One region of the Burkholderia sp. MSh2 genome, then DNA from elsewhere that is predicted to be linked to it. Evidence: predicted binding sites of a transcription regulator. Region 1 holds the regulator's gene; each other region holds the start of a gene.
The links. Region 1 encodes sigma-54, which starts transcription at its own class of promoters, with help from an activator protein. Its sites were predicted from a motif close to TGGCANGNAANCTGCTTT; they were not measured.
Positions count from the first base shown of each region.

Region 2: glnA (type I glutamate--ammonia ligase) is a predicted target of sigma-54. The motif match lies at 1,270-1,287, and genes of this name have one in related genera.
Region 3: exaC (acetaldehyde dehydrogenase ExaC) is a predicted target of sigma-54. The motif match lies at 1,512-1,529, and genes of this name have one in related genera.

Region 1 is NZ_JPGM01000082.1:16,372-19,645, reverse strand. It holds gene lptB (LPS export ABC transporter ATP-binding protein) at 1-704, shown strand, start outside; gene GQ57_RS34155 (RNA polymerase factor sigma-54) at 865-2,367, shown strand; gene hpf (ribosome hibernation-promoting factor, HPF/YfiA family) at 2,527-2,886, shown strand; gene GQ57_RS42515 (hypothetical protein) at 2,890-3,084, opposite strand; gene GQ57_RS34145 (PTS sugar transporter subunit IIA) at 3,083-3,274, shown strand, end outside.
Region 2 is NZ_JPGM01000025.1:104,866-108,139, reverse strand. It holds gene GQ57_RS17035 (competence/damage-inducible protein A) at 1-403, shown strand, start outside; gene GQ57_RS17030 (rhodanese-like domain-containing protein) at 527-991, opposite strand; gene glnA (type I glutamate--ammonia ligase) at 1,397-2,812, shown strand; gene glnL (nitrogen regulation protein NR(II)) at 2,974-3,274, shown strand, end outside.
Region 3 is NZ_JPGM01000004.1:142,105-145,378, reverse strand. It holds gene GQ57_RS03170 (MFS transporter) at 1-733, shown strand, start outside; gene GQ57_RS03165 (pyridoxamine 5'-phosphate oxidase family protein) at 834-1,262, opposite strand; gene exaC (acetaldehyde dehydrogenase ExaC) at 1,593-3,119, shown strand.

The sequences.
Region 1 (3,274 bases):
ACGGCTCGCGCACGGTCGTCAAGGACGTGTCGCTCGACGTGAAAAGCGGCGAGGTCGTCGGCCTGCTCGGCCCGAACGGCGCCGGCAAGACCACGTCGTTCTACATGATCGTCGGCCTCGTGCCGCTCGACGCGGGCGAGATCTCGCTGAACGGCAGCTCGATCAGCCTGCTGCCGATCCACAAGCGCGCGTCGCTCGGCCTGTCGTACCTGCCGCAGGAAGCGTCCGTGTTCCGCAAGCTGACCGTCGAGGAAAACATCCGCGCGGTGCTCGAGCTGCAGCACGGCGAAGACGGCAAGCGGCTGTCGAAAGACGCGATCGCGTCGCGCACCGAGGCGCTGCTCGACGAACTGCAGATCGGCCACCTGCGCGAAAACCCCGCGCTGTCGCTGTCGGGCGGCGAGCGGCGCCGCGTCGAAATCGCGCGTGCGCTCGCAACCAACCCGAACTTCATCCTGCTCGACGAACCGTTCGCCGGCGTCGACCCGATCGCGGTGCTCGAGATCCAGAAGATCGTCAAGTTCCTGAAGCAGCGCAACATCGGCGTTCTGATAACCGATCACAACGTCCGCGAAACGCTCGGCATCTGCGACCACGCATACATCATCAGCGACGGCTCGGTACTCGCCGCCGGCGCGCCGAGCGAAATCATCGAGAACGAAAGCGTACGCCGCGTGTACCTCGGCGAGCACTTCCGCATGTAACCCTCCTCGTGGCTGGTGCACCCCGCCCGGCATGGCCGCGAAGCGGGGCCGCGTCCCGCTTCGCGGCCATGCCCGCGGCCGGGCGGCGCGCCGCGCGTAATCGCGGATGGCTCAACGCGCCTGGGTCGTGGCAAACTGCCGGTATGACTCCCTCCTCGCCATGAAAGCCAGCCTTCAACTCCGCCTGTCGCAACACCTGGCGCTGACGCCCCAGCTGCAGCAGTCGATCCGGCTCCTGCAGTTGTCGACGCTCGAATTGCAGCAGGAAGTCGCGATGGCCGTCGCGCAGAACCCGCTGCTCGAGAACGACGACGAATGGATCGCGAGCCCGCTGCGTGTCGCAGCGGACGGTTCGCTGATCGCGCAGACGCCCCCCGCCCCGAACACCGAACCGGCTGCGACGAACAGCAGCACGTCGAGCGAGCGCGCCGAGCGCGACGAGCCGGCCGGCGCGGACGAATACGACGGCTATGCGTCCGGCGACGGCAACGACGGCCCGCAATGGAATCTCGACGAATTCGGCCGGTCGAGCGGCGCGTCCGACGACGACGACCTCCCGCCGCTGCAGGTGCAGGAAGCGGCGACGTCGCTGCGCGACCACCTGTCCGCGCAGTTGCGCGTCACGCAGGCCGGCCCGCGCGATCGCGCGCTCGTGATGTTCCTGATCGAATCGCTCGACGACGACGGCTACCTGACCGCCACGCTCGACGAAGTGCTCGCCGACCTGCCGCCCGAGCTGGAGATCGACTGCGACGAGCTGAACGCCGCGCTCGCGCTGCTGCACAGCTTCGACCCGCCCGGGGTCGGCGCGCGCTCGGCCTCCGAATGCCTGAAGCTGCAGTTGCTGCGCCTCGATCCGTCCCCGACGCGCACGCTCGCGCTCGAGATCGTGTCGCAGCATCTCGAGCTGCTTGCCGCTCGCGACTTCACGCGCTTGCGTAAGCACCTGAAGGCGAGCGACGACGCGCTGCGCGACGCGCATACGCTGATCCGTTCGCTGGAGCCGTTCCCCGGCGCCGCGTACGGCAAGGCCGAGGCGGACTACGTCGTGCCCGACATCATCGTGAAGAAGGCCGGCCAGGGATGGCTCGCGGAGCTCAATCCGGAGGTCGTGCCGCGCCTGCGGATCAACAACCTGTACGCGAACATCCTGCGCAACAGCCGCGGCGATCCGTCGGCCGGCTCGCTCAAGCAACAGCTCCAGGAGGCGCGCTGGCTGATCAAAAACATCCAGCAGCGTTTCGACACGATCCTGCGTGTCGCACAGGCTATTGTCGAGCGTCAGAAGAATTTCTTTGCGCACGGCGAAATTGCCATGCGCCCCTTGGTTTTGCGGGAAATAGCTGATACGCTGGGCCTACACGAGTCGACTGTCAGCCGTGTGACAACCGGGAAGTACATGCTGACCCCCTTCGGGACGCTTGAATTTAAGTACTTCTTCGGATCTCACGTCTCGACCGACACCGGTGGCGCCGCCTCGTCGACCGCCATCCGAGCCCTGATCAAGCAACTGATAGGAGCTGAAGACCCAAAATCGCCGCTTTCGGACAGCCGCATTGCCGAGCTGCTGGCAGAACAGGGTTTCGTGGTCGCGCGCCGCACGGTTGCCAAATATCGCGAAGCCCTCAAGATCCCGGCAGTGAATCTGCGCAAGTCTCTTTAAGCCTGCTGCCTGCCCGGCGGCAGGCGTGTTCCGGCCACCGCGCATACGGGGAACAGGGCCGGGCGACTTGTCCGCGATATGCCGCCTCGTGCGGCACGGGCAGGTCGACCGGAGCGCCGCCACGATGCGGCCGGGTGGTCACTCGCTTGGAGAAGCACTATGAACCTGAAGATCAGTGGACATCATCTCGAAGTCACGCCTGCAATTCGCGAATACGTGATCACCAAGCTGGACCGGGTGCTACGGCATAGCGATCAGGTGATCGATGGCACTGTGATCCTCTCGGTCGACAACCACAAGGAAAAGGACAAGCAGCAGCGCGCGGAAATCAATCTGCATCTGAAGGGCAAGGACATCTTCGTCGAAAGCGCAAACGGCAACCTGTACGCGGCAATCGACTTGCTGATCGACAAGCTGGATCGCCAGGTCGTCAAGCACATGGAGCGCCTGCAAACGCATGCGCACGATCCGATCAAGCTTCAACCGTCGATCGACCAGATCGAACTGCCGCCGCAATAACCGTTACTGCAACACGCACGCCGCCCGGTTCGCCGGGCGTTTTTTTTGCGACTTCGCGCCGCGGTGCAACCGGTCCGACCGTGCCGCGCCACGCACGCGGCTGTGCTCTATAATGTCCCGGTTATCGCCGGGGGGGCGTTGAGTGCGGTAGCTGCCTTGCAGGTTGCCGATTCCGAATGCCTTGATATCGCCGAACATGGAAAATCAGTCTGCCGCCGCAAGGAGACCCCAGGCCGTCCAATCGCCTGCCAACATGAATCGCCTAGCCAAAATCCTGCCCATAGAGAACGTCGTCATCGACCTCTCGGTCACCAGCAAGAAACGCGTGTTCGAACAAGCCGGGCTGATGTTCGAGAATCAGAACGGCATCGCCCGCAGCACCGTCACG
Region 2 (3,274 bases), on a different contig from region 1:
GAACGGCTACAACCGGATTCCCGGCTTCTCGGTCGGCGACCTGCACTTCGTGCCGGGTTTCCCGGTCATGGCGTGGCCGATGATCGAATGGGTGCTCGACACGAAGTATGCGCATCTGCACCATGCGACGCCGCACGCGGAGCGCTCGCTGCTGGTGTTCGAGCTGCCCGAATCGACCCTCACGCCGCTGATGGAGCGCATCGAGCGCGATTTTCCGGGCGTGCGCGTGTTCAGCCTGCCGAGCGTGGGCGATGCGGAGCGCGGCGGGATCTACGCGCGCCGTCACATCGACCTGGGCGTGAAGGGCGAGCCGGAGGCCGTCGCGGCCGCGTACGTGAAACTGCGCGAGGGTGTGCATCTGCTCGGCGGGGACGTCGTCGAGCCCGAGACGCCGCGCGCCTGAGCGGCTCCCGATCCGGCCGTACCGAGGCCGCGGGCCGTGCAACGCGGCCCGTCATCGGCATGTCATCGCCCGGCTCGACGATGGGATCGTCGCAGCCGGAGTGCGTGGCGTGTCGTCAGGCCGTCAGGCGCCGATCCACGGCAGTTTCCGGAAGCACCAGCCTTCGACCGTCTTGCGGTGGCCTTCGGCGTCCTTGGCGCCCTCGAAGCCTTCGAGCAGGTCGAACGCCCTGGTGAAGCCGGCCTGCGCGGCGGCGACCGCGGCGAGCTTCGAGCGTGCGGCGCTGCGACACAGGAACAGGATGGGCGTACCGGCCGGGAGGGCCGCCTTCAGTTCGTTGACGAATTCGGCGTTCGGCACGCCGCCCGGGTAGCGCGTCCATTCGAGGTGCAGGTACTGGCCGTCGCCGATGAGCGGGCGGCCGATCCAGTCGAGTTCGGCGCGGGTGCGCACGTCGACGAGGCGCGCCGCCGGGTCGAGCTGCAGCAGTTCGAAGGCTTCGGCCGGCAGCAGCGCGCCGGCGTAGTTGAGCGCGCCCTGGGCGCGGCGTTCGTCGGCCTTTGCGTAAAGCTGGTCGAGCGTACTCATGGCGGAGAGTCTCCTGTTGGTCAAACGACCATTCTAGCGCGGCGTCGCGGCACGGATGCCCGCATGCGGTACGGTGCACGCGCCGCCCACGCGTTCACCAAAACAGTGCAGAATGACGCGGATGCACCAGAATGATCCGGTCGGCGCGGCGCATCGCGGCGATCGCACCATTGCGGTGCCTGCGTTTGGCGGCCGGTGCGGCGTCGGGCCCCGGAATTGCGCAGTACAGCCCCGTCGCGGCGAGCGCCGGCGCGATTCGCGCCCATTTTTCGTACGGGTGGCACGGAAGCTGCTTTATAGGATTCGGTCGAATCGGGGCGTGCTGCGCCAAAGCAAGACCCCGGTCAGCTCGATAAACGAGGCGGTTCCCAGTCCGCCGGAATTGTTCAATCAGGAGAAGAGGTTATGAGTAAAACCGTCGCCGACGTCATGCAGCTCGTGAAGGACGAGGACGTCAAGTTTGTCGATTTCCGCTTCACGGATACGCGCGGCAAGGAGCAGCACGTGTCGGTGCCGGTTTCGGCGTTTGACGAAGACAAGTTCGAAAGCGGTCATGCATTCGACGGCTCGTCGATCGCTGGCTGGAAGGGCATCGAGGCGTCGGACATGCTGCTCATGCCGGACCCGAGCGCTGCCTTCGTCGATCCGTTCTATGAAGAGTCGACCCTCGTGCTGACCTGCGACGTGGTCGAGCCGGCCGACGGCAAGGGCTACGAGCGCGATCCGCGTTCGCTCGCGAAGCGCGGCGAAGCGTACCTGAAGAGCACGGGCATCGGCGACACCGCCTTCTTCGGTCCGGAACCGGAATTCTTCATTTTCGACTCGGTCCAGTGGAACACGGACATGTCGGGCTGCTTCGTGAAGATCAACTCGGAAGAAGCGCCGTGGTCGTCGGGCAAGGAATTCGAAGGCGGCAACACGGGCCACCGTCCGGGCACGAAGGGCGGCTACTTCCCGGTCGCGCCGGTCGACACGTTCCAGGACATGCGTTCGGAAATGTGCCTGCTGCTCGAGCAGCTCGGCATCCCGGTCGAAGTGCACCACCACGAAGTGGCGGGCCAGGGCCAGAACGAAATCGGCACGAAGTTCTCGACGCTGGTGCAGCGCGCCGACTGGACGCAATGGTCGAAGTACATCATCCATAACGTCGCGCATTCGTACGGCAAGACGGCGACGTTCATGCCGAAGCCGGTCGTCGGCGACAACGGTTCGGGCATGCACGTTCACCAGTCGATCTGGAAGGACGGCCAGAACCTGTTCGCGGGCAACGGCTACGCCGGCCTGTCGGAACTGGCGCTGTTCTACATCGGCGGCATCATCAAGCACGCCCGTGCACTGAACGCGATCACGAACCCGACGACGAACTCGTACAAGCGTCTGGTCCCGCACTTCGAGGCACCGGTCAAGCTCGCGTACTCGGCGCGCAACCGTTCGGCATCGATCCGCATTCCGCACGTGTCGAACCCGAAGGGCCGCCGCATCGAAACGCGCTTCCCGGACCCGATGGCGAACCCGTACCTGTGCTTCACGGCGCTGATGATGGCCGGCCTCGACGGCATCCAGAACAAGATCCATCCGGGCGAAGCTGCCGACAAGAACCTGTACGACCTGCCGCCGGAAGAGGATGCAAAGATCCCGACCGTCTGCGCGGGCCTGGACCAGGCACTCGAAGCGCTCGACAAGGATCGCGAGTTCCTGACCCGTGGCGGCGTGTTCACCGACGGCATGATCGACGCGTACCTCGCACTGAAGGAGCAGGAGCTGGCGAAGTTCCGCATGACGACGCACCCGATCGAGTTCGAGATGTACTACTCGCTGTAATCGGCAATGGCGCTTCGATTCAGCGCCGTCATGCCGGTTCGTTCCCGTCGCGCGGTCTGCGGCGGGAGCGGCGGAGTCTGAAAGGGGACGGCGTCCAGCCGTCCCTTTTTTGTTCCGGGAATTTTCATTTCATGGCCCGTTGGGGCGCGACAAGCACGCAGATGGTTCTGAAGAATCTGATCAAGGCGAGAACGGGGCAACCCGAGCGACTGACGGACGACGAGCGGCTCGCCCGCTCGGGCCTGCTGGCGGGGCTGGAAGCGTTGCCGACGGTCGTGATCGTGCTCGACCGCAAGACGCTGCGGATCGCGTTCGCGAATCCGTCCGCGGAGGCGATGCTCGACATCTCGCGCCGGCAGCTCGCGCAGCGGCCGTGGGGCGAGATCTTTCCGAACGCGAACGAGCTCGCATCGACGATCACCGCGATCGGCGAGGAGCGCTTTCATGCGACGCACCTCGATA
Region 3 (3,274 bases), on a different contig from region 1:
GCTGCGATTCATCGGCATCGACGGCTTCAGCGAGATCGACGCCGGCTGGCTGATGCTCGCGATTTCCGCGCCGATGCTGGTCGTGCCGCTCGTCGCGGCGACGCTCACGCGCTGGCTGTCGGCCGGCGTGATCTCGGGGCTCGGGCTCCTGATCGCGGCGGCCGGGCTCGTGTGGCTGGGCGTCGCGCTGCGCGGCGGCGCGGGGCCCGCGGCGATCGCGCCGATGCTCGTGATCGGCATCGGCGCCGGCATGCCGTGGGGGCTGATGGACGGGTTGTCGGTGAGCGTCGTGCCGAAGGAGCGTGCGGGGATGGCGACCGGGATCTTCAGCACGACGCGCGTGGCCGGAGAAGGCATCGCACTCGCGATCGCGGGCGCGGTGCTGGCCGCGCTCGCGCAGACGGGGCTGCGCCACGCGGCGGGCGCGGCCGGTACGCCCGACGCGGCGCTGCGTGCGGCGGCGCGGCTCGCGACCGGCGACCTCGCGGGTGCGGCGGCGGCGCTGCCGGGCGCCGGTCACGCGCTGCTGCTCGCGAGCTATACCCATGCGTTCGATCGGCTGCTGACCGGGCTGGCCATTGTCACCGTGCTGTGCGCGGCAGTGGTGTTCGCGTTTCTTGGCGGCCGCCCGGCGGCTGCCGAAGCGGGCGGCGCTGCCGACGGTCCGGCGCAGGCCGACGAGCCGGCGCGCGACCGGATCGACGCGGCGTGCGCCGAGGCGCACGGGCGCTAGGTATCGCGCTGCCGCGCATGGCGGCGTGGGCCGCAGTTGTCGGAACGCCGCCGGATACCGGCACGGCCGCGTTCGAGCGCCGGCGGGCCCGCCGTGCGCATCAAGCCGGCACGAGCGGCGGCAGCGCCGGATCCGCGCGAGCCTGAGCCCGCTCCACGTCGACCACGACATGCCGCCGCGCGTCGGGCCACAGGTGCGCGCGGCTTGCCACGTGCTCGTCGATCGTCGCGCGGCCCTGCACGAGCCAGGTCGTCTGGCGCACGAAGTCGACGAACAGCAGCGCGATCGCCGGATTCACCAGCAGGTTGCCGATCGTGTTGAACAGGTTGTTGCCCGCGAAGTCGGGCAGCACGAGCGTGCGGCGGTCGGGCAGGTCGACGAGCGGCTCGTACGAACCGTCGGCGCGCCGCTGGCGGCCGCGGTACGAGCAGTCGCCGTTGCCCGCCGCATCGGCGGTCGCGACGATCAGGAACGCCTGCTCGCGGATGAACGCGATCGCGTCGTCGGTCAGGGGGCCGGAGTCGCTCATGGCGTCGGGCGGCGTGAACGCCGCGGCAAGGGGATGCGCGATCCGCACGCAAGCGCCATGCCACGGGCGGCGGCCCGCAGCGCGTGAGGCTGCCGGTGCGCACTGTGCCGAATCCGAACACCGGCCGCGCCGTTGCGCAGTCGCACTGTTCAGAAACGGCGCACCCGCCGTGCTGCGCGAATGAACACCGCACGGCACGCACGCGGGGCGGCCGTTGCCGTCGCGCCTTCGCGGCGTGCCGGCCCCGTTTGGCACGCATGTTGCGTTAACGCATGCAGCGCGATCCAACCGGCGCTGTACTCACACAAGCACGATGAACAGGAGACATGTATGAACCCGTTTGACCTGAAACAACTGGGCCTCGACGTCGAATATCCGTACCGCCAGCAGTACGACAACTACATCGGCGGCAAGTGGGTTCCGCCGGCGAAGGGCGAGTACTTCGAGAACGTGTCCCCGATCAACGGCCAGCCGTTCTGCCGCGTGCCGCGCTCGGGCGCAGACGATATCGAGCTGGCGCTCGACGCCGCGCATGCCGCGCGCCGCAAGTGGGGCAAGACCTCGGTGGCCGAGCGCGCGAACCTGCTGCTCGCCGCCGCCGACCGGATGGAAAAGAACCTGAAGCTGCTGGCCGTGGCCGAGACGATCGACAACGGCAAGCCGCTGCGCGAGACGATGGCGGCCGACCTGCCGCTCGCGATCGACCACTTCCGCTACTTCGCCGGCTGCATCCGCGCGCAGGAAGGCGGCATCTCCGAAATCGACGACAACACCGTCGCGTACCATTTCCACGAGCCGCTCGGCGTCGTCGGCCAGATCATTCCGTGGAACTTCCCGCTGCTGATGGCCGCGTGGAAGCTCGCGCCGGCGCTCGCGGCCGGCTGCTGCGTGGTGATGAAGCCGGCCGAGCAGACGCCCGCGTCGGTGCTGGTGCTGATGGAGCTGATCGGCGACCTGTTCCCGGCCGGCACGATCAATATCGTGAACGGCTTCGGCAAGGAAGCGGGCGAAGCGCTCGCAACCAGCAAGCGCATCGCGAAGATCGCGTTCACGGGCTCGACGCCGGTCGGCAAGCACATCCTGCGCGCGGCGGCCGACAGCCTGATTCCGTCGACGGTCGAACTGGGCGGCAAGAGCCCGAACATCTTCTTCGCCGACGTGCTCGACCAGGACGACGCGTTCCTCGACAAGGCGCTCGAGGGGCTCGCGATGTTCGCGCTGAACCAGGGCGAAGTGTGCACGTGCCCGTCGCGGATCCTGATCCAGGAATCGATCTACGAGCGGTTCATCGAGAAGGCCGTCGCGCGCGTCGAGCGCATCAAGGCCGGCCACCCGCTCGACCTGCAGACGATGATCGGCGCGCAGGCGTCGCAGCAGCAGCTCGACAAGATCCTGTCGTACATCGACATCGGCCGCGGCGAAGGCGCGCAATGCCTGACGGGCGGCGAGCGCACGGCGCCGGCCGCCGAGCTCGGCACGGGCTACTACGTGAAGCCGACGATGCTGCTCGGCAACAACAAGATGCGCGTGTTCCAGGAAGAGATCTTCGGGCCGGTTGCGTCGGTGATGACCTTCAAGGACGAGCAGGACGCGATCGAACTCGCGAACGACACGTTCTACGGGCTCGGCGCGGGCGTGTGGACGCGCAACGGCACGCGGGCGTACCGGATGGGCCGCGAGGTCGAGGCCGGGCGGGTGTGGACCAACTGCTACCACCTGTACCCCGCGCACGCGGCGTTCGGCGGCTACAAGCAGTCGGGGATCGGCCGCGAGACGCACAAGATGGCGCTGTCGAACTACCAGCAGACGAAGTGCCTGCTGGTCAGCTATCAGGCCGAGGCGCTCGGGTTCTTCTGAGCAACCGGGGCGGCGCGAGGCGACGGGGCCGACTGGCCGGCACGCAGGGCCGGCCGGTACGGTCGCGGACGTGCGACGGCGACGCGCGCGGCACTCCGGCCGCGCCCGTCGCCCGACGGTCGGAGGCATGTGCCCGGCCGTCGGGCGGTGCGCGG